Regions from separate parts of the Lysinibacillus phoenicis genome, predicted to be linked through region 3. Evidence: a T-box and tRNA genes for the amino acid it is inferred to sense, from the RefSeq annotation. Region 3 holds a T-box; the other regions hold tRNA genes.

Region 1 (10,053 bases), 3.5 Mb from region 3:
TCCTGAGTACGGCGGAACACGTGAAATTCCGTCGGAATCCGGGAGGACCATCTCCCAAGGCTAAATACTACCTAGTGACCGATAGTGAACCAGTACCGTGAGGGAAAGGTGAAAAGCACCCCGGAAGGGGAGTGAAAGAGATCCTGAAACCGTGTGCCTACAAGTAGTTAGAGCCCGTTAATGGGTGATAGCGTGCCTTTTGTAGAATGAACCGGCGAGTTACGATTACGTGCAAGGTTAAGCTTTAGAAGGCGGAGCCGCAGCGAAAGCGAGTCTGAATAGGGCGAAATAGTACGTGGTCGTAGACCCGAAACCAGGTGATCTACCCATGTCCAGGGTGAAGGTAAGGTAACACTTACTGGAGGCCCGAACCCACGCACGTTGAAAAGTGCGGGGATGAGGTGTGGGTAGCGGAGAAATTCCAATCGAACTTGGAGATAGCTGGTTCTCTCCGAAATAGCTTTAGGGCTAGCCTCGTGATGAGAATACTGGAGGTAGAGCACTGTTTGGACTAGGGGGCCATCCCGGTTTACCGAATTCAGACAAACTCCGAATGCCAGATATTTATACACGGGAGTCAGACTGCGAGTGATAAGATCCGTAGTCAAAAGGGAAACAGCCCAGACCACCAGCTAAGGTCCCAAAGTAATCGTTAAGTGGAAAAGGATGTGGCGTTGCACAGACAACCAGGATGTTGGCTTAGAAGCAGCCATCATTTAAAGAGTGCGTAATAGCTCACTGGTCGAGTGACGCTGCGCCGAAAATGTATCGGGGCTAAACGATTCACCGAAGCTGTGGATTGACATCTACGATGTCAGTGGTAGGAGAGCGTTCTAAGTGCGTTGAAGTCAGACCGGAAGGACTGGTGGAGCGCTTAGAAGTGAGAATGCCGGTATGAGTAGCGAAAGACGGGTGAGAATCCCGTCCACCGTATGACTAAGGTTTCCTGAGGAAGGCTCGTCCGCTCAGGGTTAGTCGGGACCTAAGCCGAGGCCGACAGGCGTAGGCGATGGACAACAGGTTGATATTCCTGTACCACCTCCTCACCGTTTGAGAAATGGGGGGACGCAGTAGGATAGGGTAAGCGCGCTGTTGGTTATGCGCGTCCAAGCAGTAAGGCGTGTGTGTAGGCAAATCCGCACACTGTAACGTTGAGCTGTGATGGCGAGTCCGTATGGACGAAGTTCCTGATTTCACACTGCCAAGAAAAGCCTCTATCGAGGTGAGAGGTGCCCGTACCGCAAACCGACACAGGTAGTCGAGGAGAGAATCCTAAGGTGTGCGAGAGAACTCTCGTTAAGGAACTCGGCAAAATGACCCCGTAACTTCGGGAGAAGGGGTGCTCTTGAGCGTGCAAGCGCATGAGAGCCGCAGTGAATAGGCCCAGGCGACTGTTTAGCAAAAACACAGGTCTCTGCAAAACCGTAAGGTGACGTATAGGGGCTGACGCCTGCCCGGTGCTGGAAGGTTAAGAGGAGTGGTTAGCGCAAGCGAAGCTGCGAATTGAAGCCCCAGTAAACGGCGGCCGTAACTATAACGGTCCTAAGGTAGCGAAATTCCTTGTCGGGTAAGTTCCGACCCGCACGAAAGGCGTAACGATCTGGGCACTGTCTCAACGAGAGACTCGGTGAAATTATAGTACCTGTGAAGATGCAGGTTACCCGCGACAGGACGGAAAGACCCCGTGGAGCTTTACTGTAGCCTGATATTGAATTTTGGTACAACTTGTACAGGATAGGTAGGAGCCAGAGATCTCGGAGCGCCAGCTTCGAAGGAGGCGTCGGTGGGATACTACCCTGGTTGTATTGAAATTCTAACCCATGCCCCTTAGCGGGGCAGGAGACAGTGTCAGGCGGACAGTTTGACTGGGGCGGTCGCCTCCTAAAAGGTAACGGAGGCGCCCAAAGGTTCCCTCAGAATGGTTGGAAATCATTCGTAGAGTGTAAAGGCACAAGGGAGCTTGACTGCGAGACCTACAAGTCGAGCAGGGTCGAAAGACGGGCTTAGTGATCCGGTGGTTCCGCATGGAAGGGCCATCGCTCAACGGATAAAAGCTACCCCGGGGATAACAGGCTTATCTCCCCCAAGAGTCCACATCGACGGGGAGGTTTGGCACCTCGATGTCGGCTCATCGCATCCTGGGGCTGTAGTCGGTCCCAAGGGTTGGGCTGTTCGCCCATTAAAGCGGTACGCGAGCTGGGTTCAGAACGTCGTGAGACAGTTCGGTCCCTATCCGTCGTGGGCGTAGGAAATTTGAGAGGAGCTGTCCTTAGTACGAGAGGACCGGGATGGACACACCGCTGGTGTACCAGTTGTCTTGCCAAAGGCATCGCTGGGTAGCTATGTGTGGACGGGATAAGTGCTGAAAGCATCTAAGCATGAAGCCCCCCTCAAGATGAGATTTCCCATTACGCAAGTAAGTAAGATCCCTCAAAGACGATGAGGTAGATAGGTTCGAGGTGGAAGTGTGGTGACACATGGAGCTGACGAATACTAATCGATCGAGGACTTAACCAAATTGTTTGAAGCAGTCAATGTACGTTTATCCAGTTTTGAAAGAACAACTCTTTCATAAGAGCTTTTATACATACTGTATTTTGAAGCTTAACATATAGGAACTTCTGCTAAGAATGCTATATCCTTATTGTAATGCAGAAGACAGCACATCTACGTGCAAGTCTAGTGATGATGGCAAAGAGGTCACACCCGTTCCCATACCGAACACGGAAGTTAAGCTCTTTAGCGCCGATGGTAGTTGGGGGCTTCCCCCTGTGAGAGTAGGACGTCGCTAGGCATAATACCCAGGAGGATTAGCTCAGCTGGGAGAGCACCTGCCTTACAAGCAGGGGGTCGGCGGTTCGAGCCCGTCATCCTCCACCATATGCCGGTTTAGCTCAGCAGGTAGAGCAACTGACTTGTAATCAGTAGGTCGTGGGTTCGATTCCTATAGCCGGCACCATTTTTTCGAGCCATTAGCTCAGTTGGTAGAGCATCTGACTTTTAATCAGAGGGTCGAAGGTTCGAGTCCTTCATGGCTCACCATTTTGAAATAATAATAAGCGGGTGTGGCGGAATTGGCAGACGCACTAGACTTAGGATCTAGCGCCGCAAGGCGTGGGGGTTCGACTCCCTTCACCCGCACCATTATTTTCATTGCCAGATAAAAAAACTTATGCACATGCGGAAGTAGTTCAGTGGTAGAACACCACCTTGCCAAGGTGGGGGTCGCGAGTTCGAACCTCGTCTTCCGCTCCAAATGTGCCGGGGTGGCGGAACTGGCAGACGCACAGGACTTAAAATCCTGCGGTAGGTGACTACCGTACCGGTTCGATTCCGGTCCTCGGCACCATTTATTATGCGCCCGTAGCTCAATTGGATAGAGCGTCTGACTACGGATCAGAAGGTTATGGGTTCGACTCCTGTCGGGCGCGCCAAAAGAACGAACGGGAAGTAGCTCAGCTTGGTAGAGCACTTGGTTTGGGACCAAGGGGTCGCAGGTTCGAATCCTGTCTTCCCGACCATTTCCTAAAATTATGGGGCCTTAGCTCAGCTGGGAGAGCGCCTGCCTTGCACGCAGGAGGTCAGCGGTTCGATCCCGCTAGGCTCCACCATAGTAAATAACCAGTATAAAGATCCTGGCGGCGTAGCTCAGCTGGCTAGAGCGTACGGTTCATACCCGTAAGGTCGGGGGTTCGATCCCCTCTGCCGCCATCTTAAAGGACCTTTAGCTCAGTTGGTTAGAGCAGACGGCTCATAACCGTCCGGTCGCAGGTTCGAGTCCTGCAAGGTCCACCATTTATATAGTGTAACGGAGGTATACCCAAGTCTGGCTGAAGGGATCGGTCTTGAAAACCGACAGGCGGGTAACACCGCGCGGGGGTTCGAATCCCTCTACCTCCTCCAGTTTTAAATTTTTATAAATGGTGCTTTAAAAACTCGAAACAGAATATCATTATCGCGGGGTGGAGCAGTGGTAGCTCGTCGGGCTCATAACCCGAAGGTCGTTGGTTCAAATCCGGCCCCCGCAACCAAAAGGTCCCGTGGTGTAGCGGTTAACATGCCTGCCTGTCACGCAGGAGATCGCCGGTTCGATCCCGGTCGGGACCGCCATTATTATAATGAAAAACATGAGAAGCAAAAGAGTGAGCAAGCTTAGCATGGACGAAATGGGTCAGTAGCTCAGTTGGTAGAGCATTAGATTGAAGCTCTAAGTGTCGGCGGTTCGATTCCGTCCTGACCCACCATTTATGCGGGTGTAGTTTAATGGTAAAACCTCAGCCTTCCAAGCTGATGTCGTGGGTTCGATTCCCATCACCCGCTCCAAGGGCCTATAGCTCAGCTGGTTAGAGCGCACGCCTGATAAGCGTGAGGTCGATGGTTCGAGTCCATTTAGGCCCACCATTATTCCGAAGTAGCTCAGTTGGTAGTAGCACCTGACTGTTAATCAGGTTGTCGCAGGTTCGAGTCCTGCCTTCGGAGCCATTTTTTATTTGGGGAAGTACTCAAGAGGCTGAAGAGGCGCCCCTGCTAAGGGTGTAGGTCGGGTAACCGGCGCGAGGGTTCAAATCCCTCCTTCTCCGCCATTGGCCCGTTGGTCAAGTGGTTAAGACACCGCCCTTTCACGGCGGTAACACGGGTTCGAATCCCGTACGGGTCATACTAAAAAACAGTAACTGCATTTGCAGCTACTGTTTTTTTTATATTTAGATAGATATATAATTACTCATTATTTAGTGCGCTTTCATCCATATATACTACTTCCCAAATATGCCCATCTACATCTTGGAATCCCCAGCCGTACATAAATCCGTGATCTTGTGGTTTACTGTAAGGTTTACCACCAGAGGCTAGTGCTTTATTTACTAATTGATCTACTTGTTCTCGGTTTTCAGCGGAAAGACATAATATCGCCTCTGCAGAAGTAGCTGTATCTGCAATCTCCTTCTTTGTAAATCCTTTGAATCGTTCTTCTACCATTATTAATGCAAAGATATTTTCGCTAATAATCATTGAAGCTGTTGTTTCATCACTAAATTGTTGATTGAATTCAAAACCTAAGTCTTTAAAAAAGTTGATTGATTTGTTAAGATCTTTTACTGGTAAATTGATAAATATATTTTTCGATTGAAAAGCCATTGATTATCACCTCCAAATCGACAGTATCATAGAAAATAAATCCATGTCAATTTCTACAAGTAAATGGATTTCATTTAATTCCCAACATCCTTAATGAAAAAGTATAAGTCATATCAAAAAATGAACGACGTTTTTCATAACTCCTTAACTTTACAAAAAAAGCAGAAATATTGATACAACAACATGTCTGCTTTTAAAATTCTTCTTGTTACCCCCGTACAAGCATTCTTTCAAGTGAGCTAAGTGCTTCAGCGGTAGTATGTTCATCTACTTGTATACGATTATGAGGTTGTCCCTGTTCAATACTTTCAAGACTCCATAGTAAATGTGGAAGGTCTATTCGGTTCATAGTTAGACAAGGACAAAAATTTTCATTTAGCGAAATAATATGTTTATCTGGATGTTGCTTAATGATACGATTGACAAGGTTCATTTCTGTTCCAATGGCCCATGCAGATCCGCTTGGTGCTCGATTGATTGTATCAATAATGTATTTTGTCGAGCCGGCATCATCAGCTGCTGCAACAACTTCACGACTACATTCTGGATGAACAATAATCCTCATTGTGGGATGTTCTTTGCGAATGACTTCCGTATGTTGAACTGTAAACCCCTCATGCACAGAACAATGACCCTTCCACAGAATAACCTGGATGTTTTCAAGTGATTCCTTAGTTTCGAGCATATTTTTATGAGGATTCCAAACGGCCATATTTTCAAGGGGAATACCTAAATCATAGGCGGTATTTCTCCCTAAATGTTGATCGGGTAAAAAGAAAATACGCTGTTTTTGTGTAAATGCCCATTGAACAAGCTCCCTTGCATTCGATGATGTAACACAGGCACCACCATGTCGTCCCGTAAAGGCTTTAATGGCCGCGGTTGAATTGACATAAGTTAGAGGAATAATCGTATCGCCAAAGAGCTGTTGAAGGATTGGCCATGCTTGTTCTGTTTGATAAATATTCGCCATATCAGCCATCGAACAGCCTGCACGCATATCTGGTAAATAGACATGTTGCTGTTTCATTGTCAGCATGTCTGCCGTTTCTGCCATAAAATGTACACCACAAAATACGATATGTTCAGCCTCCTTATTAGCGGCAGATAATTGAGCTAGTTGTAGAGAATCACCAGTTGCATCAGCAAATTGAATAACCTCATCTTTTTGATAATGGTGTCCTGGGATAAAAAGTTTAGAGCCTAATTTTTTCTTTATTGCTAAAATACGAGATTCCATTTCCTCTACGGATAATGTCCGATAATGCTCAGGAAGTAGTGTCGTCTGTTGTAATAAACTAGTGATGGACAAGGGAATGAGCTCCTTTCATTTGAACAAGTGCACTAATATCAAAAGCTTTGACAGAATGGGTTAATGAACCAAGTGAAATCCACTGAACACCTGACTGTGCATAAGCCTTTAAATTATCCAGTGTGATACCCCCTGAAGCTTCTGTTGCAATAGTAGGGGGGACAGAAGGAAGCCAATCTCGAATTTCTTCTGGACTACGGTTATCAAACATAATGATATCTACTCCAGCAATGATGGCTTCATCTAGCTGTTCCTTTGTTTCAATTTCTACTTCAATTTTCACGGTATGACCGACTTTCTCTCTAGCGGTCTGAACAGCTTTTGTTATACTACCTGCAAAGGCAAGATGATTATCTTTTAGCATGATGGCATCATACAGTCCATTTCGATGATTAAAAGCACCACCGACTCTCACTGCATATTTATCAAGCATACGCATGCCAGGCATTGTTTTACGAGTATCACATATTTTCGCATGCGTACCTATCGTTTCTTGGACTGCTTGGTGAGTAGCTGTTGCAATGGCAGACATACGTTGAATAAGGTTTAAGATGACACGTTCGCCTATTAACAATTTTTGTAAGGGACCTTTTATCACGGCTAGTATATCGCCTGCATCTACTGTCTCTCCATCCTTTTTATGAAGATAAATTTCCATAGAACGATCTAGTAGAAGAAAGCCATGCTCAATAATGAGAGCTCCGCAAAAAATTCCTTTTTCTTTAGCATAAAACGAAAAAGATCCCTGTTGTTCGGCTGAAAAAATAAATTCACTCGATAAATCCCCATCACCTAAATCTTCATTAAAAAACTGTTTGAGCATTTCCTCGAGTTTGATGATATTCATACAATGAGTTCCTCACTTTCAATTGTCCTTGCGAAAAAATAATCCACCGGCTTGCCCATTGTGCATCCATTTCGGATTTATCTGTACGTATGTGGGCACCACGTGTTTCCGTTCTTATAATGGCCGCATGTGTCATCAGTGTTGCGACAACATGCATCATAAATAGTTCCAATTCTGCTTGCTCCATACCCTCTAGATTAGTGTGAAGAAGAGATTGTAGAGAGGGGAGTTGCTGAACAAAGTACTGTAAATCATCGATATTTCTAACGATGCCTACAAACTGCATCATACGTTGCTGTAATTGCTGTTTGCTAAATAAAGGTGGTTTTTTATCAGCATATTGAGGTTGGTCAAGAAAAAAATTTTTTTGATGACAACCTTGTTGAATAATGAAATACGCCATTTTTTGACCAAATGTAATGCCCTCCAATAGAGAATTACTTGCTAAACGGTTCGCTCCATGGACACCTGTACAAGCCACTTCACCAACTGCATATAAGTTTGGGATAGTAGTTCTACCGTTGTCATCAGCAATAACACCACCCATTAAAAAATGACTACCTGGAGCCACAGGGATTAAACCATCTTGCAAATGAACTTGATTGTCATAGCAGAGCTGAGCAATTGCTGGGAATTTTGCATCAAAGTTTTGGATGGTGGCAATATCAATAAACGTTTCCTCCCCAGCAGCACGTTTAGTAAATAGTGCGTGTGCCGTAATATGCCTAGGGGCTAAGTCACCTTGTGGATGTAAGCCTTTCATAATAGGTTTACACTGTGCATCTACAAAGGTACCGCCTGCTCCTCGTACAGCTTCGGAGATTAAACCTTTTGCCTTATTTTCACACCATAGTAAACTTGGATGAAACTGCATAAATTCCATATCACTGATCGCAGCGCCTGCACGAAATGCTAAAGCAATACCATCTCCTGTATTGTTTGGATAATTGGATGTGCTTGAATAAAGTGCACCTGCACCTCCTGTGGCTAAAATAACATGATGAGCCAAATAGCGTTTAATCCCTTTTTCGCCTTTAGTGAGTACACCTATACAATCACCATCTGTATTCAGTAAAAGCTCATAAGCCATTTCATAAGAATTGACCTTTGTTTTGGGTGAAAGTTTATGAAGCAAATAATCTATGAAAATTTGACCAGTTCGATCACCACCTGCATGTAAAATACGATGATGACTATGTGCCCCCTCTAGTCCTAGAACAGGTTTTCCATCGAGGTGACGATCAATTGGGAGACCAGTTTTTAAATAGTTCTGCATAATTTTAGTGCCGTCTTCTATAAGTGTTTCCACATTTCTTTTTTCATGATGATATTCTCCAGCTTTCAATGTATCAGCAATATGATGTTTAATATGATCTTCTTTGCTTGTAACGGCTGCTATACCACCTTGTGCACGATAAGAGCTACTCATATAAACAGAAGATTTTGTAACAATTTGTATTTGATAATGTTCTTCGAGTAGTAAAGCAGCCTGAAGTGCCGCAATACCACTGCCGATGATAAGGACGTCTGTCTTTACATCCATAGTTATACCTTCTTTACAGTTGTCTTGACACCTATCTTTACATAAAATAAAAAAGAAAACAAGACCCGATGAATTAGAGAGGAAGAAGATGATGATTTATATGGATTATGCTGCAACGTCACCTATGACGAAGGAAGCTCTTGATGCCTATATAGGGGTAGCGCAGCGTTATTATGGAAACAGTTCAAGTCTTCATGATCTAGGAGGACAAGCGCATTATTTCGTGCAACAGTCAAGAGAAGTTGTAGCGCAAGCTCTAGGCGTAACTAGCGATGGTATTATTTTCACTGGGAGCGGAACAGAAGGAAATATTATGGCCATCTTGTCATTAGCGCTAGCCTCTAAAAAAGGGAAGCATATTATTTCATCTCAAGCTGAGCATACGTCAGTGCACGCAGCTTTGAATACACTTGAGAAAATGGGGTATGAAGTGACAAAATTGCCGTTACAGAAGGATGGTTGTATTGATTTGCAGGAACTTCAAAAAACAATACGATTGGACACGGCTTTGATTACCATTCAACATGTTAATTCAGAGATTGGCTCCATTCAGCCTCTGAAGAAAATAATAGAGCTGGCAGGAGAATCAGGTGTTTACTGTCATATTGATTGTGTTCAGTCATTTGGAAAATTAGCTATACCAAAAGGAATAGATGCTATTACAATTTCGGCTCATAAAATAGGTGGGCCAAAGGGGTGTGGTGCGGTTTATCTAAATCCCTCCATCCGCGTGCAAGCATTAACACCAGGTGTGACACATGAAAGAGGGTTAAGAGGAGGTACATTAGATACGCCTGCAATTGTGGCCTTTGCAGCTGCAATTGAAAACTATCAATATGAATTACAACATTATGTGATGTTAAGAGGAGTTTTAAAAAGTAAACTGCCTGAAACATGCAAGCTAATAGAATGTAAGCAGCAATTACCTAATATTTGTGGTGTAATGATGGATAGAGTAGAGGGCCAATATGTTCTTTTAAAGCTGAACGAGTCGGGAATCTGTATCTCTACAGGTAGCGCATGTGATATTCATAGTGAATCTGGAACGAAGGCTATTTTATCGATGGGTTTTTCTTTGGAAGCAGCACGCCAATTTTTTAGAATCTCTTTTGGCCCTTCGACAACAATTGAAGAGATTACAAGATTAACAATAGAGCTTTCAACCATTTCATTAGATAACAAGTGAGGGAAATTATAAGACCTTCACTTGTTTTA
Region 2 (10,053 bases), 2.2 Mb from region 3:
CCTTTGAAGCAGCAGATTTATCAGGCTTTGCACAATCTTTAGGGTATTTATTTGCCGCAATTGGTCCTATTCTTTTTGGCTACTTGCATGATTTATTCGGTGGCTGGGATATTGCTGGCTGGCTTTTTGTAGTTGTGGCAATGGTACTTTTCTTCTGCTCAATGAGAGCTTCTAAAGATGAATATGTCCATTAAATTGGAGCAGATGGGAAATGGCATATGTTTCTCATCTGCTTTTTTATCAACCTATTTATTCAGCTGCTCTAATAACCTTAGCAGTTCCGCAAGACGGTCTGCTGCTTCGTTATTGTGCACTGTAATAGCCGTTAAACTAGGGATAGCCTCTTGTAAGAGTAGATAGCTGAAATAATAATAGCTTAAAAATGCTGTCTGCTCATAGCCCGTCGGCGTTTCTCTTTCCCACTCTTGATCGTCATCCTCTTCATTTTCTGTCCATAAGTAGTTTCTATCTAGCAGCTTCTGCATGGGTTGAACAGTTTGTGTTGGCTCTAAATAATCCACAGTAATCGCCTGAGCAACGGCTAAATAAAGTTCAATTTCTTGTAAGGAGACATCCTCCCTATCTTGGCTACCCAGCTTTTTTAAAAGGATTAACAAAACCCATGGTGTCACCTGCCAAAGTGTACCTTGATGTTCAATTAACTCAGCTAGTTGTCGGTAATTTTCCTCTTCAATCAGCTGCGGAATGGCTGCACCTCTTCCATAAGGTGTGGTCAATTGTTGCCACGGGATATCTGGAATTTGCTGCTCCAACATAGTGGATCACCCTCTTCTTAAAATACAATTAATTGATAAATTTACTGATAGGAAATTGAAGAGTCTTCTATTGTTAATAGCATGGTTTTTGATAAAAATAATTTGGTGTATGATAGACATTTACATAGGGCTTATGGAAAATATGCGTTGTTGCAGGTGAAAGCGGTGGAATTAACCATGTCCAGTTGCCTGTAACTTCCCGTTCAGCCGATAGCTCTGCTTCCTCAAATAATTTAAACTGCTGAGCCGCTGTATGATGATCGACAATGCTTACCCCATCTTCTTTAAAGGAATGGAGAACTGCTATATTAAGCTCCACTAATGCACGATCACGCCAAAGAGAAGCTTGTTTGGTTGTATCAAGATTAAAAATCTCAGCAATAGCTGGTAGCATATTATAGCGGTCATGATCAGCTAAATTACGTGCTCCAATTTCTGTCCCCATATACCAACCATTAAAAGGAGCAGCTTGGTAATCAATGCCTGCCATTCGAAAACGCATACTCGAGATAATGGGTACAGCATACCATTTCATCTCTAATTTTTCTATTTCAGCTTCCTCTGGATGGCGGATTGGCACCTCTAAAATATATTCTGCTGGAATTGTAAACAGCCTTGGAGCTCGCCCATCTACTTGTATAACAAGTGGTAACACATCAAAAGCTGTTCTCTCACTTTTCCAGCCTAGCGTTTCACATACTTGTGTAAACGCAACAGAATGAGAATCACCTATAACACCTAATTCCGTTTCATAGCCCGCATAACGGATAAGTTGGTGATTCCAAATCCGTACTCGATCTGAGGCAAACACGGTTATTGTAGGGCGGATTTTCCCACTATTTGTTGCATACTCGATATGCTCTAGTAATTTTCGAAAAATATCCTCTTCGTCTAAAAGATCTCGTGCGTCTACTACATGCAATGACTGCCAAAACAAGCGTCCAATACATTTGTTACTATTACGCCATGCGACACGTGCTCCAAAAACTAGTTCCTCTGTTGTGGGGTAATATTCACCTTCACTCTTAATCTCTTGCAATCTATTCTCTAACCAAAGATCTGATTTATTTTGTTCTTTCTGATATTGACTTAAGAATTGCTCTATCTCCTGTATACTCATATCGATTCCTCCACTTATCCTCATATTAGAGCAACGATACGGCAAGCACCATGAAAATAGCTGTTGAAAAAACATACATATTGCATATATGAAATAGTTTGTTCAAATTTATTAGTGGGTGAAACATGTGATTGATAAATGGAACAGGACCTTGAAATGAGCTAAAGCATTTATACTGTCCTATGTTCACCATAAAAAAGCTACAGAACCTTTTAATGGTTTTATAGTCTTGGTTGAACATCTACATATAGAAAAAAGCATGTAACACACATCTGTGCTACATGCTTGATGACCCGTACGGGATTCGAACCCGTGTTACCGCCGTGAAAGGGCGGTGTCTTAACCACTTGACCAACGGGCCGTGGCTCCGAAGGCAGGACTCGAACCTGCGACAACCTGATTAACAGTCAGGTGCTACTACCAACTGAGCTACTTCGGAATAATGATGGGCCTAAATGGACTCGAACCATCGACCTCACGCTTATCAGGCGTGCGCTCTAACCAGCTGAGCTATAGGCCCATTTTGGAGCGGGTGATGAGAATCGAACTCACGACATCAGCTTGGAAGGCTGAGGTTTTACCATTAAACTACACCCGCAAATAATGGTGGGTCAGGACGGAATCGAACCGCCGACACTTAGAGCTTCAATCTAATGCTCTACCAACTGAGCTACTGACCCGAAATGGAGGAGGTAGAGGGATTCGAACCCCCGCGCGGTGTTACCCGCCTGTCGGTTTTCAAGACCGATCCCTTCAGCCAGACTTGGGTATACCTCCAAAAATATTGAAATGGTGGAGCCTAGCGGGATCGAACCGCTGACCTCCTGCGTGCAAGGCAGGCGCTCTCCCAGCTGAGCTAAGGCCCCATTTAAATAAAAGATGGTCGGAATGACAGGATTCGAACCTACGACCCCTTGGTCCCAAACCAAGTGCTCTACCAAGCTGAGCTACATTCCGTAAAATACATTTATTGGCGCGCCCGACAGGAGTCGAACCCATAACCTTCTGATCCGTAGTCAGACGCTCTATCCAATTGAGCTACGGGCGCTTAGTAAATAAAAATGATGAGCCATGAAGGACTCGAACCTTCGACCCTCTGATTAAAAGTCAGATGCTCTACCAACTGAGCTAATGGCTCGTTAAAGAAAAAAATGGCTGGGGTACTAGGATTCGAACCTAGGCATGACGGAATCAAAATCCGTTGCCTTACCGCTTGGCTATACCCCAATGTTGAAATGGGGCGACTGATGGGAATCGAACCCACGAATGTCGGAACCACAATCCGATGCGTTAACCACTTCGCCACAATCGCCACTATATAAATCATAACAGCTGTATATGAACGAGTACCTCAATACCTGGCAGGGGCAGTAGGAATCGAACCCACACCAAAGGTTTTGGAGACCTCTATTCTACCGTTGAACTATGCCCCTAAAATGGTGGAGGGGGACGGATTCGAACCGCCGAACCCTAAGGAGCGGATTTACAGTCCGCCGCGTTTAGCCACTTCGCTACCCCTCCAAGGGAATGGTGCCGGCGATAGGAGTCGAACCCACGACCTACTGATTACAAGTCAGTTGCTCTACCAACTGAGCTACACCGGCAAAAATAATGGCGGTCCCGACCGGGATCGAACCGGCGATCTCCTGCGTGACAGGCAGGCATGTTAACCGCTACACCACGGGACCATATGGTGGAGGATGACGGGCTCGAACCGCCGACCCCCTGCTTGTAAGGCAGGTGCTCTCCCAGCTGAGCTAATCCTCCACAAAAAATAAGCGAAGCGACGTCCTACTCTCACAGGGGGAAGCCCCCAACTACCATCGGCGCTAAAGAGCTTAACTTCCGTGTTCGGTATGGGAACGGGTGTGGCCTCTTTGCCATCATCACTTCACTTATTCAGTTGAAAGGTTATTCTTTCAAAACTAGATAAACGTACATTGAATGCTTCAAACAATTTGGTTAAGTCCTCGATCGATTAGTATTCGTCAGCTCCATGTGTCACCACACTTCCACCTCGAACCTATCTACCTCATCGTCTTTGAGGGATCTTACTTACTTGCGTAATGGGAAATCTCATCTTGAGGGGGGCTTCATGCTTAGATGCTTTCAGCACTTATCCCGTCCACACATAGCTACCCAGCGATGCCTTTGGCAAGACAACTGGTACACCAGCGGTGTGTCCATCCCGGTCCTCTCGTACTAAGGACAGCTCCTCTCAAATTTCCTACGCCCACGACGGATAGGGACCGAACTGTCTCACGACGTTCTGAACCCAGCTCGCGTACCGCTTTAATGGGCGAACAGCCCAACCCTTGGGACCGACTACAGCCCCAGGATGCGATGAGCCGACATCGAGGTGCCAAACCTCCCCGTCGATGTGGACTCTTGGGGGAGATAAGCCTGTTATCCCCGGGGTAGCTTTTATCCGTTGAGCGATGGCCCTTCCATGCGGAACCACCGGATCACTAAGCCCGTCTTTCGACCCTGCTCGACTTGTAGGTCTCGCAGTCAAGCTCCCTTGTGCCTTTACACTCTACGAATGATTTCCAACCATTCTGAGGGAACCTTTGGGCGCCTCCGTTACCTTTTAGGAGGCGACCGCCCCAGTCAAACTGTCCGCCTGACACTGTCTCCTGCCCCGCTAAGGGGCATGGGTTAGAATTTCAATACAACCAGGGTAGTATCCCACCGACGCCTCCTTCGAAGCTGGCGCTCCGAGATCTCTGGCTCCTACCTATCCTGTACAAGTTGTACCAAAATTCAATATCAGGCTACAGTAAAGCTCCACGGGGTCTTTCCGTCCTGTCGCGGGTAACCTGCATCTTCACAGGTACTATAATTTCACCGAGTCTCTCGTTGAGACAGTGCCCAGATCGTTACGCCTTTCGTGCGGGTCGGAACTTACCCGACAAGGAATTTCGCTACCTTAGGACCGTTATAGTTACGGCCGCCGTTTACTGGGGCTTCAATTCGCAGCTTCGCTTGCGCTAACCACTCCTCTTAACCTTCCAGCACCGGGCAGGCGTCAGCCCCTATACGTCACCTTACGGTTTTGCAGAGACCTGTGTTTTTGCTAAACAGTCGCCTGGGCCTATTCACTGCGGCTCTCATGCGCTTGCACGCTCAAGAGCACCCCTTCTCCCGAAGTTACGGGGTCATTTTGCCGAGTTCCTTAACGAGAGTTCTCTCGCACACCTTAGGATTCTCTCCTCGACTACCTGTGTCGGTTTGCGGTACGGGCACCTCTCACCTCGATAGAGGCTTTTCTTGGCAGTGTGAAATCAGGAACTTCGTCCATACGGACTCGCCATCACAGCTCAACGTTACAGTGTGCGGATTTGCCTACACACACGCCTTACTGCTTGGACGCGCATAACCAACAGCGCGCTTACCCTATCCTACTGCGTCCCCCCATTTCTCAAACGGTGAGGAGGTGGTACAGGAATATCAACCTGTTGTCCATCGCCTACGCCTGTCGGCCTCGGCTTAGGTCCCGACTAACCCTGAGCGGACGAGCCTTCCTCAGGAAACCTTAGTCATACGGTGGACGGGATTCTCACCCGTCTTTCGCTACTCATACCGGCATTCTCACTTCTAAGCGCTCCACCAGTCCTTCCGGTCTGACTTCAACGCACTTAGAACGCTCTCCTACCACTGACATCGTAGATGTCAATCCACAGCTTCGGTGAATCGTTTAGCCCCGATACATTTTCGGCGCAGCGTCACTCGACCAGTGAGCTATTACGCACTCTTTAAATGATGGCTGCTTCTAAGCCAACATCCTGGTTGTCTGTGCAACGCCACATCCTTTTCCACTTAACGATTACTTTGGGACCTTAGCTGGTGGTCTGGGCTGTTTCCCTTTTGACTACGGATCTTATCACTCGCAGTCTGACTCCCGTGTATAAATATCTGGCATTCGGAGTTTGTCTGAATTCGGTAAACCGGGATGGCCCCCTAGTCCAAACAGTGCTCTACCTCCAGTATTCTCATCACGAGGCTAGCCCTAAAGCTATTTCGGAGAGAACCAGCTATCTCCAAGTTCGATTGGAATTTCTCCGCTACCCACACCTCATCCCCGCACTTTTCAACGTGCGTGGGTTCGGGCCTCCAGTAAGTGTTACCTTACCTTCACCCTGGACATGGGTAGATCACCTGGTTTCGGGTCTACGACCACGTACTATTTCGCCCTATTCAGACTCGCTTTCGCTGCGGCTCCGCCTTCTAAAGCTTAACCTCGCACGTAATCGTAACTCGCCGGTTCATTCTACAAAAGGCACGCTATCACCCATTAACGGGCTCTAACTACTTGTAGGCACACGGTTTCAGGATCTCTTTCACTCCCCTTCCGGGGTGCTTTTCACCTTTCCCTCACGGTACTGGTTCACTATCGGTCACTAGGTAGTATTTAGCCTTGGGAGATGGTCCTCCCGGATTCCGACGGAATTTCACGTGTTCCGCCGTACTCAGGATCCACTCAGGAGAGAACGAACTTTCGACTACAGGGCTTTTACCTGCTCTGGCGGACCTTTCCAAGTCGCTTCATCTAACTCGCTCTTTTGTAACTCCGTATAGAGTGTCCTACAACCCCAAGAGGCAAGCCTCTTGGTTTGGGCTCTTCCCGTTTCGCTCGCCGCTACTCAGGGAATCGATTTTTCTTTCTCTTCCTCCAGGTACTTAGATGTTTCAGTTCCCTGGGTCTGCCTTCAAGACGCTATGTATTCACGTCAAGATACTACGCGATTAAACGTAGTGGGTTCCCCCATTCGGAAATCTCCGGATCAAAGCTCACTTACAGCTCCCCGAAGCATATCGGTGTTAGTGCCGTCCTTCTTCGGCTCCTAGTGCCAAGGCATTCGCCGTGCGCCCTTAATAACTTAACCTACAGCTTTCAATACACATCGCATTTCGTTGTCAGCTTCACTCGTTCAATCAGTCACGTACTGAAGTACGCTCCTTCATTCACTCGATTGCTTCCTAGAACTGCTTGTGTCTTGAAACCTTACTAATGTTATTAAGCCTATAAAAAACTTAAAAAATAAATGTGTTTGTTACAATTTCAATGTCGTTTTATCCAGTTTTCAAAGAACAAGTTTTGAAGTATTTCATTCGGAAGAATGAACCTTCAAAACTGAACGCAAAACGTAATCTTACAAACCCTAGGTTTGTATTCCGAAATAATCCTTAGAAAGGAGGTGATCCAGCCGCACCTTCCGATACGGCTACCTTGTTACGACTTCACCCCAATCATCTATCCCACCTTCGGCGGCTGGCTCCAAAAGGTTACCTCACCGACTTCGGGTGTTACAAACTCTCGTGGTGTGACGGGCGGTGTGTACAAGGCCCGGGAACGTATTCACCGCGGCATGCTGATCCGCGATTACTAGCGATTCCGGCTTCATGTAGGCGAGTTGCAGCCTACAATCCGAACTGAGAACGACTTTATCGGATTAGCTCCCTCTCGCGAGTTGGCAACCGTTTGTATCGTCCATTGTAGCACGTGTGTAGCCCAGGTCATAAGGGGCATGATGATTTGACGTCATCCCCACCTTCCTCCGGTTTGTCACCGGCAGTCACCTTAGAGTGCCCAACTAAATGATGGCAACTAAGATCAAGGGTTGCGCTCGTTGCGGGACTTAACCCAACATCTCACGACACGAGCTGACGACAACCATGCACCACCTGTCACCGTTGCCCCCGAAGGGGAAACTATATCTCTACAGTGGTCAACGGGATGTCAAGACCTGGTAAGGTTCTTCGCGTTGCTTCGAATTAAACCACATGCTCCACCGCTTGTGCGGGCCCCCGTCAATTCCTTTGAGTTTCAGTCTTGCGACCGTACTCCCCAGGCGGAGTGCTTAATGCGTTAGCTGCAGCACTAAGGGGCGGAAACCCCCTAACACTTAGCACTCATCGTTTACGGCGTGGACTACCAGGGTATCTAATCCTGTTTGCTCCCCACGCTTTCGCGCCTCAGCGTCAGTTACAGACCAGAAAGTCGCCTTCGCCACTGGTGTTCCTCCAAATCTCTACGCATTTCACCGCTACACTTGGAATTCCACTTTCCTCTTCTGCACTCAAGTCCCCCAGTTTCCAATGACCCTCCACGGTTGAGCCGTGGGCTTTCACATCAGACTTAAAGGACCGCCTGCGCGCGCTTTACGCCCAATAATTCCGGACAACGCTTGCCACCTACGTATTACCGCGGCTGCTGGCACGTAGTTAGCCGTGGCTTTCTAATAAGGTACCGTCAAGGTACAGCCAGTTACTACTGTACTTGTTCTTCCCTTACAACAGAGTTTTACGATCCGAAAACCTTCTTCACTCACGCGGCGTTGCTCCATCAGGCTTTCGCCCATTGTGGAAGATTCCCTACTGCTGCCTCCCGTAGGAGTCTGGGCCGTGTCTCAGTCCCAGTGTGGCCGATCACCCTCTCAGGTCGGCTACGCATCGTCGCCTTGGTGAGCCGTTACCTCACCAACTAGCTAATGCGCCGCGGGCCCATCTTATAGCGACAGCCGAAACCGTCTTTCAGTGTTTCACCATGAGGTGGAACAGATTATTCGGTATTAGCCCCGGTTTCCCGGAGTTATCCCAAACTATAAGGTAGGTTGCCCACGTGTTACTCACCCGTCCGCCGCTAACGTCAAAGGAGCAAGCTCCTTCTCTGTTCGCTCGACTTGCATGTATTAGGCACGCCGCCAGCGTTCGTCCTGAGCCAGGATCAAACTCTCCATAAAAGAAATTTGATTAGCTCAAATTGTTTTGCTGGCATCAATTTTGATGTCCAAAATTTTGTTTCGTTCACTAGCCAAAACTAGTTACTTAAAACTTTATTGATTACGTTTTGCTTGTTCAGTTTTCAAGGTTCATGTTTTGCTTTATTTTAGCGTGTCACCGTGGCGACTTGTATAATACTACACCCTTATTTTTAAAAGGTCAACACTTTTTCTAAAAAAAAATTAAGTTTTTTCTCAAAGCAGGAAAACTTCCTATATTAATAACATAAAATATTTTGGCTAATAAAGATGTTTTCACTAGCTGTTGTATTTTATTTTAGCATATCCCTCGATAATAATTTAGTAGTTTTTTTTAGAACTATAATCAAAATAATTGAATATTAAAATTGAGTTTTCAACCTAAAGATAGACTAAAAAAAGTTGAGACTTTCTCTATGTTCTTTTTCATTTACATTTATGACGGACGAAACATCAAATCTACTCCACGTGATCAATTAGAAAAGAATCGAGAAGTACTTCTCGATTCCTTTAGATGGATAGCCTGAGATTTTAAAATGGGAAAAAGAATGGGATGGCTACCATCATGACAATGAACATAACAATTTGTAATGGAACCCCTATTCTGACAAAGTCCATAAATTTATAGCCCCCTGCTGTCATTACTAGTGCATTTGTTGGGGAAGCAATTGGTGTAGCAAATGCCATACTTGCGGCTACCGCAACTGCAATCATAAATGTTGTGGGACTTACATCCATTGCAATGGCGGCACTCATGGCAATCGGCGCAAACAATACTGCAGTTGCTGTATTACTAATAAATTGACCAAATACAGCAGTTAAAATATAAACACCTATTAGTACACCATAAGGTCCGAAATCGCCTAGAGCATTGATGATCCCATCAGATAAAATAGACATGCCTCCTGTTTTTTCTAATGCTGTCGCCATTGGCAGCATAGCAGCTACAAGCACAATACTTTCAAAATTCATATTGCTATAGGCATCTTCCATGTTTCTTAAACAACCCGTCAATATCATTAGGACAGCACCAATCATGACCGAGATGACAGCAGGAAAAATTTCGAATGCCATCAAAAAAATCATGAACAACATAATAATACCTGCAATACCAGCTTTGCCTGTAGCCGCTGCTACACTTGCATGTTCCTTAGGCTGACCGACAACCACAACATCCTGGGTCTCTCTTGCTAACAAAAGAATTTCATCCCATGCTCCTTGCACTAATATCGCATCTCCAAATTTCAATTTATGTGAAACCATATCTTGGAGCTTATAGCCACCTCTACGATTAATACCAATGATATTTAAGTTATATTTTTCTCGGAATCCAAGAGAGCTGACCGTTTCATTGATAAAGCTTGAATTAGGTGTGAGCAATACTTCTGCAATACCA
Region 3 (10,053 bases):
TTAGCACCAGGTTCTAAAGTTGTAACTGGTTACCTTGAAGATTCAGGTTTACAAACATACCTTGACCAAATCGGTTTCAACACTGTAGGTTACGGTTGTACAACATGTATCGGTAACTCAGGTCCATTATTACCTGAAATCGAAGATGCAATTAAAGCAAATGACTTATTCGTAACTTCAGTTCTTTCTGGTAACCGTAACTTTGAAGGTCGTGTACACCCACTTGTAAAAGCTAACTACTTAGCTTCTCCACCACTTGTTGTTGCTTATGCACTTGCTGGTACAGTGGATATCGATCTACAAAAAGATTCATTCGGTAAAGACAAAGATGGTAACGAAGTATTCTTCGCTGATATCTGGCCATCAACTGAAGAAGTTAACGCAGTATTAGGTACTGTTGTTAACCGTGAATTATTCCAAAAAGAATACGAAACTGTATTCACAGCGAACGAAAAATGGAATGCAATTGAAACATCAACTGAGTCTCTATACACATTTGATGAAAAATCAACTTACATCCAAAACCCACCATTCTTCCAAGGTCTTGCAAAAGAGCCAGAAGCTATTAAAGGCTTAGACGGCTTACGCATTATGGCGAAGTTCGGTGACTCAATCACAACTGACCATATTTCTCCAGCTGGTGCAATCGGTAAAGATACACCTGCAGGTAAATATTTAATTGAAAACGGTGTTGCAATCCGTGACTTCAACTCTTACGGTTCTCGTCGTGGTAACCACGAAGTAATGATGCGTGGTACATTTGCAAACATCCGTATCCGTAACCAAGTTGCTCCTGGTACAGAGGGTGGATTCACTACTTACTGGCCAACAGGCGAAGTAGAGTACATCTATGACGCATGTATGAAATACCAAGAGCAAGGTACTGGCTTAGTAGTACTTGCTGGTAACGACTATGGTATGGGTTCTTCTCGTGACTGGGCTGCGAAAGGTACATTCCTACTTGGCGTGAAAACTGTTATCGCACAATCTTACGAGCGTATCCACCGTTCTAACTTAGTAATGATGGGTGTTCTTCCACTTCAATTCATGCCAGGTGAATCTGCTGATACACTAGGCTTAACTGGTAAAGAAGAAATCTCTGTTAACATTACTGACAACGTAAAACCACGTGAAATCTTAACAGTAACTGCTAAATCTGAAGACGGCACAGTTAAAACTTTCCAAGCTTTAGCTCGTTTCGATTCAGAAGTAGAAGTAGACTACTACCGTCACGGTGGTATCCTACAAATGGTTCTTCGCGCAAAAGCTGCTGAGTAATCATCAACTTAAAAAACCGATCTCTTAGGAGGTCGGTTTTTTTATATGATAATGAATTGGATAAATGTAAATATTCCTAATTTATTTTCCAAGTATCCTAGCATTTTCCTAACTATTTATATAGAATTAGAATGTAAACCTTTTTACAATTACATAAATGGGGGATGATGATTATGACAAAGAGAAAACATAAACTTTACACAGCGGCCACAACAGCAATAGCCATTACAGCTTTAGCAGTAGTACCAGTTTCGGCTGCTAGTGCATTTTCAGATGTAAGCAAAGATTATGCACATTTTAACAGTATTTTAACACTACATGAAGCAGGCATTATTAATGGTTTTCCAGATGGCACATTTAAGCCATCACTAGACGTAACACGTGGACAAGCGGCTAAGATGATTGCAGGTGCTTTTGATCTTGCAACAAATTTAGAGAGTGCTGAAAATCCGAAATTTAAGGATGTAGACGCAACTAGCCCATATTACAACGCAATTGTCACATTAGTTAATCTTGGCGTAGTACAAGGTTATGAGGATGATACATTCCGCCCAGATGAAACGATTACACGTGGTCAAATGGCAGTAATGGTGGCACAGGCAACAGGCTTAACAGCTAAAGGAGAAAGTCCATTTACAGATGTACCACAAGATAGCCCATTTGCAGAAGCCGTAACGGCATTATATGAGGCAGGTATTGCAAAAGGCGTTACTGCAACGGAATTTGGTGTAGATAAAAATGTGACTCGTGGTCAGTTAGCGACATTTATTGTGAACGCATTAGACTTACCGGTAGATACAATGCCTATACCAGATGAAAAAGATGAGCAGCCTCAAGAGGAACAGGTGACTGAAGAACAGCCTACTACAACAAAGGATAGTGCTGCACTTGAGGAATTATTTACCAAAACATTAGCTAAGCAAAAAGAGCTAAAAAGCATGAAGGCTACTATGACCATTTCACAGTCAGTAGAAGCTAACGATGGTAAGGAAACCATGAAAATGGATTCTAAAGGCAATATGAACATGGAAATTGTTACAGAGCCAATGCAGTTCTTTGCGGATGGAACAATGTCCCTAACAGATCCAACAAGTGGTGAAGCAATTAATTTACCAATTAAAATGTACATGACAGCTAAAGATGGTATGTATATGTATGAGGCAGACCAACAAGCTTGGGTAAAATTCCCGAAACAACTATTTGATGATGTACTTAGTCAAACAGGCATGCAGCCAGATGCAGCGGAGCAATTAGAGATGCTGCAATCATTTGCTGAAGACTTCACTTTAAATGAAACAGCAAGCCGCTACGAATTAACACTAAAAGGTTCAGGTGAAAAATTCACAGAGCAAGTAAAGCAACAGCTTGGTGTAATGGATTTAGGCATGGACGCTGATTTAGAGGGACAATTAGGCAATATGTCTTTTGACAATCTCACATACAAATTATTGATTAATAAAGAAACATTTGATGTAGAAGAAATTGCGATGGATATGACGTTAAGTATGAAAGTAGAAGGTAATTCGATAAAAACAACACAGCAAACAACGATCAAATACCATGATTTCAATGCTGTAACAACGATTACCATTCCAAAAGAAGTGCTAGAAAGTGCAAAAGAAATAGATCTTAGCACAACAGAAACAGCACCTATAGGCAAATAATAAAAACGCTTAAAAAAGTAGGCTTAGTGCAAGCCTACTTTTTCTATGTTTAGCGAAAGCCCATTAAGTCTTTTACTTTCATTGTATTTTCGCTAGACGTTAGGGTTTCTAGTAAGCGGAAGGCAACATCAAAGGCCGTTCCTGGATTTGATGAGGTGATTAAATGATCTGTTTGTACAATGCGCTCATTAACAATGGTTGCACCGAAGTTTTCCAGTTGTGCTAAACGTTTACTCGTTGGGTGATTATAGGTCGTTGCTTGACGATGTTGGAGTATACCACAATTTCCTAATATAAGAGACGCAACACAGATCGTTGCAATCGGTTTTTTACGTTCGTCAAAATGCCGTACAACCGTTTGAAATTCCTCACTAAAGGCATCCTCATAAAAGCCCGCTTCCTCAAAGCCACCAGGGATTGCTAATGCATCAAAATCCTCTAATGTAATTTCGTGGAGCAATTTTTCAGGAGTCACTTTAAAATTCCATGTGCATTGCAGCTGTTCATGCAAACCGACAGTCACAACCTCAGTTGTGCCATCACCTTCCCATTTATTCCAGCCAAGGACATCTGTAAAAACACTTGCTTCTACCGCTTCAAAGCCATTTGCTAATAGTAATAAGATTTTTTTCATGTTATTAATCCTCCTTTTATAGCTTCTATTGTAATCAATAGGACGGACTGATAACAGAAGTTGTATAATGTATTTTAGCCATATGGCTTTATTTGAAAAGGTATTATGTGAAAAAAAGTTGATTATGAAAGGTGAAGTCTGATGGATCAAATTGATACACAAATTTTAAAGCAGTTACAGCACAATGCAAAAATTTCGATGAAGGAGTTAGCGACCACTGTCCATTTATCTTCACCAGCTGTTATTGAACGTGTCAAAAAGCTGGAGGAACAAGGGGTAATCGAAGGGTATCATGCAAAAGTAAACATCAAAAAAATGGAGCGCACTATTCAGGCGATTATTTTATTTAAATCTATTGATTGTAAAAGTCTCTCTGCATTTTGTAATGCCCATCCCGATGTTCTTGAATGTTATCGAGTGGCAGGAGAAATTAGCTATATCGTCAAGCTAGCAACCTATTCAGTAGAAACATTAGAGGAATTCATAGATGCGGCTATGCCTTATGGTACTCCCTCTACCAATATCGTATTATCTTCAATGGAAAAAAAGGTGATTACACCATTTACTGACAACAATTTTGAATAAATGACAAAAAAAGCAAACCTTAAAGACATGAGCACCGTTTAAAGGGTAGAGAGGGGGAAACATGTTGCTAATTCATGAACTGGAAAAAATAATGGAACAGCATACAGAGAGACTTATCCGTCTTGCCTTTTACTATGTAAGAGATTTACAAAGTGCAGAAGATATCGTTCAGGATGTCTTTATAAAGTTCTACGATAATCAGCAGAACTATGAGGAACGTGGTGAGCTTAAGGCTTATTTATCGAAATTAGTTAGTAACCGAAGTAAAGATTATTTACGAAGTTGGACTTATCGGAGAATCCAAGTACAACAAAAAATTGCTGCCAAGCAGACGATCACAAGAAGGGATATGCTTGTCCGGCAAGATGAACAAACTTTGATTGAAAATGCAATCCTAGCTCTCCCATTCAAGCAGCGTGAGGTCATTATTCATTTTTATTTTGAAGAATTGTCTGTAGTCGACATTGCGCAGCTGATAAATATTCCTGAAAGTACAGTAAAAACAAGGCTACGTCGAGGGCGAGAGTTACTAAAGCTACAACTACAGCATGTTGAATGGGAGGTGCTTCTGCATGAGTAAAGTGGATATTCGTGTCGTACGGGATTTATCAGAAAGCAAAAAGCGTGTGATGGCAAATGTCATTCAGCATTTAGAACAACGTCCTGTTAAAAAATATTCTAGACGCTGGCAATATGGGCTTTTGGCCATGATTTTGAGCGTCTGTATAGGATTGTTTGTATATTTGCAATACAATGATCATCAAAAACAAACCTCTATGATCCCACCAGTATTGGATGAACGAATTTTAGAACTTCACTTACAGAAGGATGCTTATATGAATAGAAAAAATCGACTCTATAGGGCAAGCTTTGATAGTTTTTTATATCTTGAATCGACTTTTGCATATGCGCAATCAAAGAAGTTAATCCCCTCACAGGAGCAAGTAGATAAAGAGTTAGAACTGCTTATGGAGGGATTTAGCAATGAAACTCAGCCAACGATGAATGAACGATTACAAATGCTGCAAATTACAAAAGAAGATTTTTCTTCCAAATATGCAAAGCCAATCGCTTATAAAATGGCTACAGTTAACTTATTAATGGAGGCAAGCAGAGTCGAATATGAAAATACAAGTGATCCAATCCGGATGTGGTTCGTTGAACAAAAAGCTATGAACTATTTAAAGCAGCACTATCATAAAGACGTTGCTTCTTTACAAGGAAAATATAGAATCCCAGAGAAGGAAAGTCAAATGATGTGGAAAAGAAGTGGAACAGTCTTAGCGATCAAGGAACATGAATTTTTAGTTGTCTCAGGTGTCATGGATAGCGAGATTGGTCAATTATCTGCAGATGAATTAGTGAAAAAGCATAGCAATGGTACATGGTTCCCTCTAGCGAATGTCCCAAAAACATTATCAGTTGGCGATCGAGTTCAAGTACAATATAGTCAGGCGATTGGGAATGATGGCTCTCAACCAATCATCGATTTTAAAGATATCGTGGGGCTGAGAATAGTGGAGGAATATTAATAAAAAAGGCTAGACAATCAAAAACTTTAGAATGTCTAGCCTTTTCTTTCGATTTGGATTCCGTTACAATGGTTGTAATATTTTCCTTAAATGGAGGTGTTGGGTTGTTATTTGCTATAGTAGATTTTACAACAGCCTTTTTCCTAAGCTTACCTCTTCTACTAATTTATTTTAAGAGTAGGTCGCAGCAAGAGACTCCTTGGCGTTGGTCGTTTCCTCTATGGTTATTCAATTACCTGAGTATTCGATATTTTGTTTCAGATGGAGAGCTATTTTGGGTTGTCCTTTGCTGGCAGATATTATTTTTATGGCCAATTAGTCTAGTAATATATCTTCATTTATACAAAAAGGAAAAGAATTGGTCGTTTTACATAGGTTTGAAGAAAAAGCATGTTGTTTTTGTGGCAGTATTAATGGCGCTATTTGCGAGCTCTCTCGTGTATTCACTTTTTCTGGCAAATCAACAGGTAGTTGCTTTTCACCAGCAGTTAATGCAAGAGCTCGAGGCCAGCCCGGATCGTCAGCTTTATTTGATAAACAATACGATTGCACCTTCCACACTGCTCGATGTAGCTGATCATATAGCTGAGGTTCGAAAGGGACAGGTTTATGCATCTACTTTGCCTTGGCGAAGCAAGGTTGTTGTGCATCAGGATAATTGGCAAAAGGAATTTACATATGTTCGTTTTTATAATGGTTGGAGGCTAGATGGGCTATACCAAGAAAGTAATTGGGAGAATCAAAAAGATTAAGTAAGGGGAGTCAATCAGTTGCTACAATACGTTTGAAGGAAGATGAGTTAAAGAATAAATTAATGGCTTTTTTTTGCGATGCTGGAGCAAGGATTAGAGCAAGATGAGGTAATTCAATTAGTGCAGAAAATGCCATCAACATTATCTACATTAAAGAGTGAATTAGCTGAAGAGCATTACAGAAACGCAGTATTCAATTACAAAACATTACTAAGAAGCTTTTTTATCCAAACATATAATCAATCAAAATATGCGACCCTTCATCAACAAATCGCCACTTGTCTTAACGAGTTATCATAGGCGAAACATGATTGACAAACATTGGCTAATTTGATACGATGACATGCAATAAAAGCATACAAATTCGTTGATGAGAAAGAGTAGTGTTTCATTTAGTTCTACAGAGAGCCGGCAGTTGGTGGAAGTCGGTGTGCAGATGTTACATGAAAATCCTCTCTGAGAAGGTTAGCTGAAGAAAGTAAGCTAACCCGGGTGTCTACCGTTAAAAAGAACACGTATGATTGTACGTTGCTGAGTGCTATTGACCATTGTGTTAATAGAATTAGGGTGGTATTCGCGGTTAACCCCGTCCCTTTTCTTGGGACGGGGTTTTTTGTATGCCTTTTATACAAATTTGATTGTATAGGAGGAACTAATATGCAGGTAGAACAAAAGAAAGAAACAACGGTTGAACGAGAAACACGGATTCGAGCTTTGTGGGAACAAGAGGATACCTTTGAAAAATCCGTAACCAATCGCGCTGGACAGCAGCCATTTGTATTTTACGAAGGACCACCGACAGCAAATGGTTTACCACACGTCGGCCATGCATTTGGCAGAACAATTAAAGATGTTGTAGCTCGCTATAAAACAATGCAAGGTTTTTTCGTTGAACGAAAAGCAGGCTGGGATACACATGGATTGCCTGTGGAGTTAGGGGTAGAAAAGACATTAGGCATCTCTGGAAAACAAGAGATTGAAAATTACGGGGTAGAGCGTTTTATCCAAGCATGTAAAAATAGCGTTTTTACTTACGAACAGAAGTGGCGATCCTTTACAGAACAGCTAGGTTACTGGCTCGATATGGATGATCCTTATCTTACACTAAGTAATGATTACATCGAGTCCGTCTGGCATATTTTAAGTCATGTTCACAAGGAAAATCGTTTATATAAAGGGCATCGGGTGTCACCATATTGCCCTAGCTGTCAAACGTCCTTAAGCTCTCATGAAGTGGCACAGGGCTACAAGGATATCAAAGATTTATCTGTGACAGCCATGTTTAAGCGACAGGATCACGACGAATATTTTTTAGGCTGGACGACGACACCGTGGACTTTACCTGCCAATGTTGCTTTGGCAATGAATCCTGCACTTAAATATGTACGTGTAAAGCATGCAAATAACATATACATCCTGGCTAAATCACTTGTAACAAAGGTATTTTCAGAGCCTGTAGAAATAGTAAGTGAGCATGATGGGCATGAGTTTGCGGGTGTTTCCTATCACCCACCATTTTCTTATGTAAAGGTCGATAAAGGGCATGTTGTTGTCATGGCAGATTATGTGACAGAGCACAGTGGTACAGGGATTGTGCATATCGCACCTGCCTATGGCGAGGACGATTATAAAACAGTTCAGCACCATGGTTTATCCTTTATTAATGTAGTGGACTTGAAAGGGTGCTATACAGATGAAGTACCAGAGCTTGTCGGGCGATTCGTGAAAGATTGTGATGTCGATATTATAAAAATGCTTGCAAAAAAAGAGCTGTTATTTGCAAAAGAAAAATATGAGCATAGCTATCCACATTGCTGGCGCTGTGATTCACCATTGTTGTATTACGCAACAGATAGCTGGTTTATCAAGATGTCATCCTTAAAGGAGCAGCTTTTACAAAATAATCAACAAGTGACATGGTATCCAGGTCATATTAAGGATGGTCGATTTGGCAACTTCCTAGAAAATTTAGTGGATTGGAACATCAGCCGAAACCGCTACTGGGGGACACCGCTCAATGTATGGGTTTGTCAGGGTTGCGGTCATGAGGAGGCTCCAAACAGTATCGCAGCATTAATAAAATTAGCCAAAGGGGCTGTTGATGAGCAAATAGAGCTTCATAAACCATTTATCGATGACATTGTCTGCACTTGTCCTCATTGTCAGGGAGACATGAAGCGTACACCTGAAGTAATTGATGTTTGGTTTGATAGTGGCTCGATGCCATTTGCGCAGCAGCACTATCCTTTTGAAGATGTGGCGACTTTTCACAATCAATTTCCAGCAGATGTCGTCATTGAAGGGATCGACCAAACACGAGGTTTTTTCTATAGTTTATTAGCCGTATCGACCTTGTTTACAGGGAAGCCACCTTATAAAAATGTCCTATCGTTAGGGCATGTGTTAGATGAGCATGGGCAGAAGATGTCTAAAAGTAAAGGCAATGCTTTAGAACCAGTTGAATTAATCGAGCAGTATGGAGCGGATGCTTTACGCTGGGCCTTTCTAGTAGACAGCTCCCCTTGGAATCCGAAGCGTTTTTCCAAGAAAATTGTAATGGATGCGAAATCAAAGCTAGTAGATACACTTGATCATACGTTTAAATTTTATGAAATGTATGCCACAATCGATGGGTTTACGTATGATGCCTCAAATACTGGTACACGGTCACATTTAGATCATTGGATTTTGTCTCGCTTACATCACACTATCCAAGTTGTGACAGCTGCCATGGATGATTACCAATTTACGCAGGCGACTAGGGAAATTGCCCAATTGGTGGAGGAGTTAAGCAATTGGTATATTCGCCGTTCTCGCGCCAGATTTTGGGCAAATGGGCTGACTGTAGATAAACGAGGAGCATTTAGTACACTTTACGAGCTTCTAACATCTATTTGTCAATTACTAGCTCCGTTTACTCCATTTATAGCAGAAGATATTTACCGACAATTATGTGGGAAAAGTGTCCATCTTGAAAACTATCCAATATGTAACGAGCAGCTAATGGATGTGAGGCTAGAACAAGAAATGGCAATGGTGTTAACAATAGTGGAACTAGGACGCAGTATACGCAATAGCCAGGGGATGAAGGTTAAGCAACCTTTAAGTGAACTCATTGTTGCAGTAAATGGTGAGTTGGCAGATTACCAAGTCTATAATGAGCTCATTCAAGATGAGTTAAATATCAAGTTCTGTAGATGGACGCATGACTTTTCAGCCTATGAACGTGTCTATTATAAGCTGAACTTTAAAACAGCAGGAGCTGCATTTGGTTCAAAGGTGAATCAGGTAAAAGACTATCTAACGACATTAACAAATGAAGAGAAAAATAAGTTACAGCAACAAGGGGCATTAGATATCGTAATTGAAGATCAACAGCTTACATTGCTGTCAACGCATGTGGTCGCAGAATCCGTCGTGAAGGAGCATTATATAAAAGCAGAGGATAGCACTTGCCGAGTCTTGCTCAATGTACAACTAACGGAGAGCTTATTACAAGAGGGGCAAATGCGAGAATTAATCCGTACAATTCAAGACGCACGTAAAAAATGGCAGCTACCAGTGGAGCAATATGTGTCGATTGCCTTTAATGGGAGTTCGGAAGTCTT

What was found. The T-box of region 3 lies ahead of ileS (isoleucine--tRNA ligase). A T-box ahead of a tRNA ligase gene usually reads a tRNA of that ligase, here a tRNA-Ile.
Region 1: it has a tRNA-Ile gene. The T-box ahead of ileS (isoleucine--tRNA ligase) is inferred to sense a tRNA for this amino acid. The anticodon was not compared.
Region 2: it has a tRNA-Ile gene. The T-box ahead of ileS (isoleucine--tRNA ligase) is inferred to sense a tRNA for this amino acid. The anticodon was not compared.

The regions. Positions count from the first base shown of each region.
Region 1 covers NZ_JBDFMP010000002.1:3,888,358-3,898,410, forward strand. Annotated here, with positions in the region: rRNA gene ABC382_RS20845 (23S ribosomal RNA) at 1-2,517, shown strand, start outside; rRNA gene rrf (5S ribosomal RNA) at 2,679-2,794, shown strand; tRNA gene ABC382_RS20855 (tRNA-Val) at 2,805-2,880, shown strand; tRNA gene ABC382_RS20860 (tRNA-Thr) at 2,884-2,959, shown strand; tRNA gene ABC382_RS20865 (tRNA-Lys) at 2,967-3,042, shown strand; tRNA gene ABC382_RS20870 (tRNA-Leu) at 3,060-3,144, shown strand; tRNA gene ABC382_RS20875 (tRNA-Gly) at 3,181-3,255, shown strand; tRNA gene ABC382_RS20880 (tRNA-Leu) at 3,261-3,349, shown strand; tRNA gene ABC382_RS20885 (tRNA-Arg) at 3,358-3,434, shown strand; tRNA gene ABC382_RS20890 (tRNA-Pro) at 3,445-3,521, shown strand; tRNA gene ABC382_RS20895 (tRNA-Ala) at 3,536-3,611, shown strand; tRNA gene ABC382_RS20900 (tRNA-Met) at 3,638-3,711, shown strand; tRNA gene ABC382_RS20905 (tRNA-Ile) at 3,719-3,795, shown strand; tRNA gene ABC382_RS20910 (tRNA-Ser) at 3,811-3,903, shown strand; tRNA gene ABC382_RS20915 (tRNA-Met) at 3,957-4,031, shown strand; tRNA gene ABC382_RS20920 (tRNA-Asp) at 4,035-4,110, shown strand; tRNA gene ABC382_RS20925 (tRNA-Phe) at 4,169-4,244, shown strand; tRNA gene ABC382_RS20930 (tRNA-Gly) at 4,250-4,323, shown strand; tRNA gene ABC382_RS20935 (tRNA-Ile) at 4,325-4,401, shown strand; tRNA gene ABC382_RS20940 (tRNA-Asn) at 4,406-4,482, shown strand; tRNA gene ABC382_RS20945 (tRNA-Ser) at 4,493-4,583, shown strand; tRNA gene ABC382_RS20950 (tRNA-Glu) at 4,586-4,657, shown strand; gene ABC382_RS20955 (VOC family protein) at 4,720-5,136, opposite strand; gene nadA (quinolinate synthase NadA) at 5,345-6,448, opposite strand; gene nadC (carboxylating nicotinate-nucleotide diphosphorylase) at 6,435-7,295, opposite strand; gene nadB (L-aspartate oxidase) at 7,252-8,838, opposite strand; gene ABC382_RS20975 (cysteine desulfurase family protein) at 8,930-10,024, shown strand.
Region 2 covers NZ_JBDFMP010000002.1:2,546,032-2,556,084, forward strand. Annotated here, with positions in the region: gene ABC382_RS14095 (CynX/NimT family MFS transporter) at 1-194, shown strand, start outside; gene ABC382_RS14100 (TraB/GumN family protein) at 246-776, opposite strand; gene ABC382_RS14105 (nitric oxide synthase oxygenase) at 850-1,896, opposite strand; tRNA gene ABC382_RS14110 (tRNA-Glu) at 2,186-2,257, opposite strand; tRNA gene ABC382_RS14115 (tRNA-Asn) at 2,259-2,335, opposite strand; tRNA gene ABC382_RS14120 (tRNA-Ile) at 2,343-2,416, opposite strand; tRNA gene ABC382_RS14125 (tRNA-Gly) at 2,421-2,494, opposite strand; tRNA gene ABC382_RS14130 (tRNA-Phe) at 2,501-2,576, opposite strand; tRNA gene ABC382_RS14135 (tRNA-Ser) at 2,581-2,673, opposite strand; tRNA gene ABC382_RS14140 (tRNA-Ala) at 2,687-2,762, opposite strand; tRNA gene ABC382_RS14145 (tRNA-Pro) at 2,777-2,853, opposite strand; tRNA gene ABC382_RS14150 (tRNA-Arg) at 2,868-2,944, opposite strand; tRNA gene ABC382_RS14155 (tRNA-Lys) at 2,962-3,034, opposite strand; tRNA gene ABC382_RS14160 (tRNA-Gln) at 3,049-3,123, opposite strand; tRNA gene ABC382_RS14165 (tRNA-His) at 3,133-3,208, opposite strand; tRNA gene ABC382_RS14170 (tRNA-Trp) at 3,256-3,329, opposite strand; tRNA gene ABC382_RS14175 (tRNA-Tyr) at 3,334-3,417, opposite strand; tRNA gene ABC382_RS14180 (tRNA-Thr) at 3,425-3,500, opposite strand; tRNA gene ABC382_RS14185 (tRNA-Asp) at 3,509-3,584, opposite strand; tRNA gene ABC382_RS14190 (tRNA-Val) at 3,588-3,663, opposite strand; rRNA gene rrf (5S ribosomal RNA) at 3,675-3,790, opposite strand; rRNA gene ABC382_RS14200 (23S ribosomal RNA) at 3,855-6,782, opposite strand; rRNA gene ABC382_RS14205 (16S ribosomal RNA) at 7,088-8,639, opposite strand; gene ABC382_RS14210 (SLC13 family permease) at 9,189-10,053, opposite strand, start outside.
Region 3 covers NZ_JBDFMP010000002.1:351,560-361,612, forward strand. Annotated here, with positions in the region: gene acnA (aconitate hydratase AcnA) at 1-1,278, shown strand, start outside; gene ABC382_RS02980 (S-layer homology domain-containing protein) at 1,452-2,942, shown strand; gene ABC382_RS02985 (DJ-1/PfpI family protein) at 2,992-3,576, opposite strand; gene ABC382_RS02990 (Lrp/AsnC family transcriptional regulator) at 3,718-4,161, shown strand; gene ABC382_RS02995 (sigma-70 family RNA polymerase sigma factor) at 4,223-4,741, shown strand; gene ABC382_RS03000 (DUF3221 domain-containing protein) at 4,734-5,693, shown strand; gene ABC382_RS03005 (hypothetical protein) at 5,798-6,445, shown strand; gene ABC382_RS03010 (hypothetical protein) at 6,524-6,745, shown strand; T-box leader at 6,804-7,042, shown strand; gene ileS (isoleucine--tRNA ligase) at 7,103-10,053, shown strand, end outside.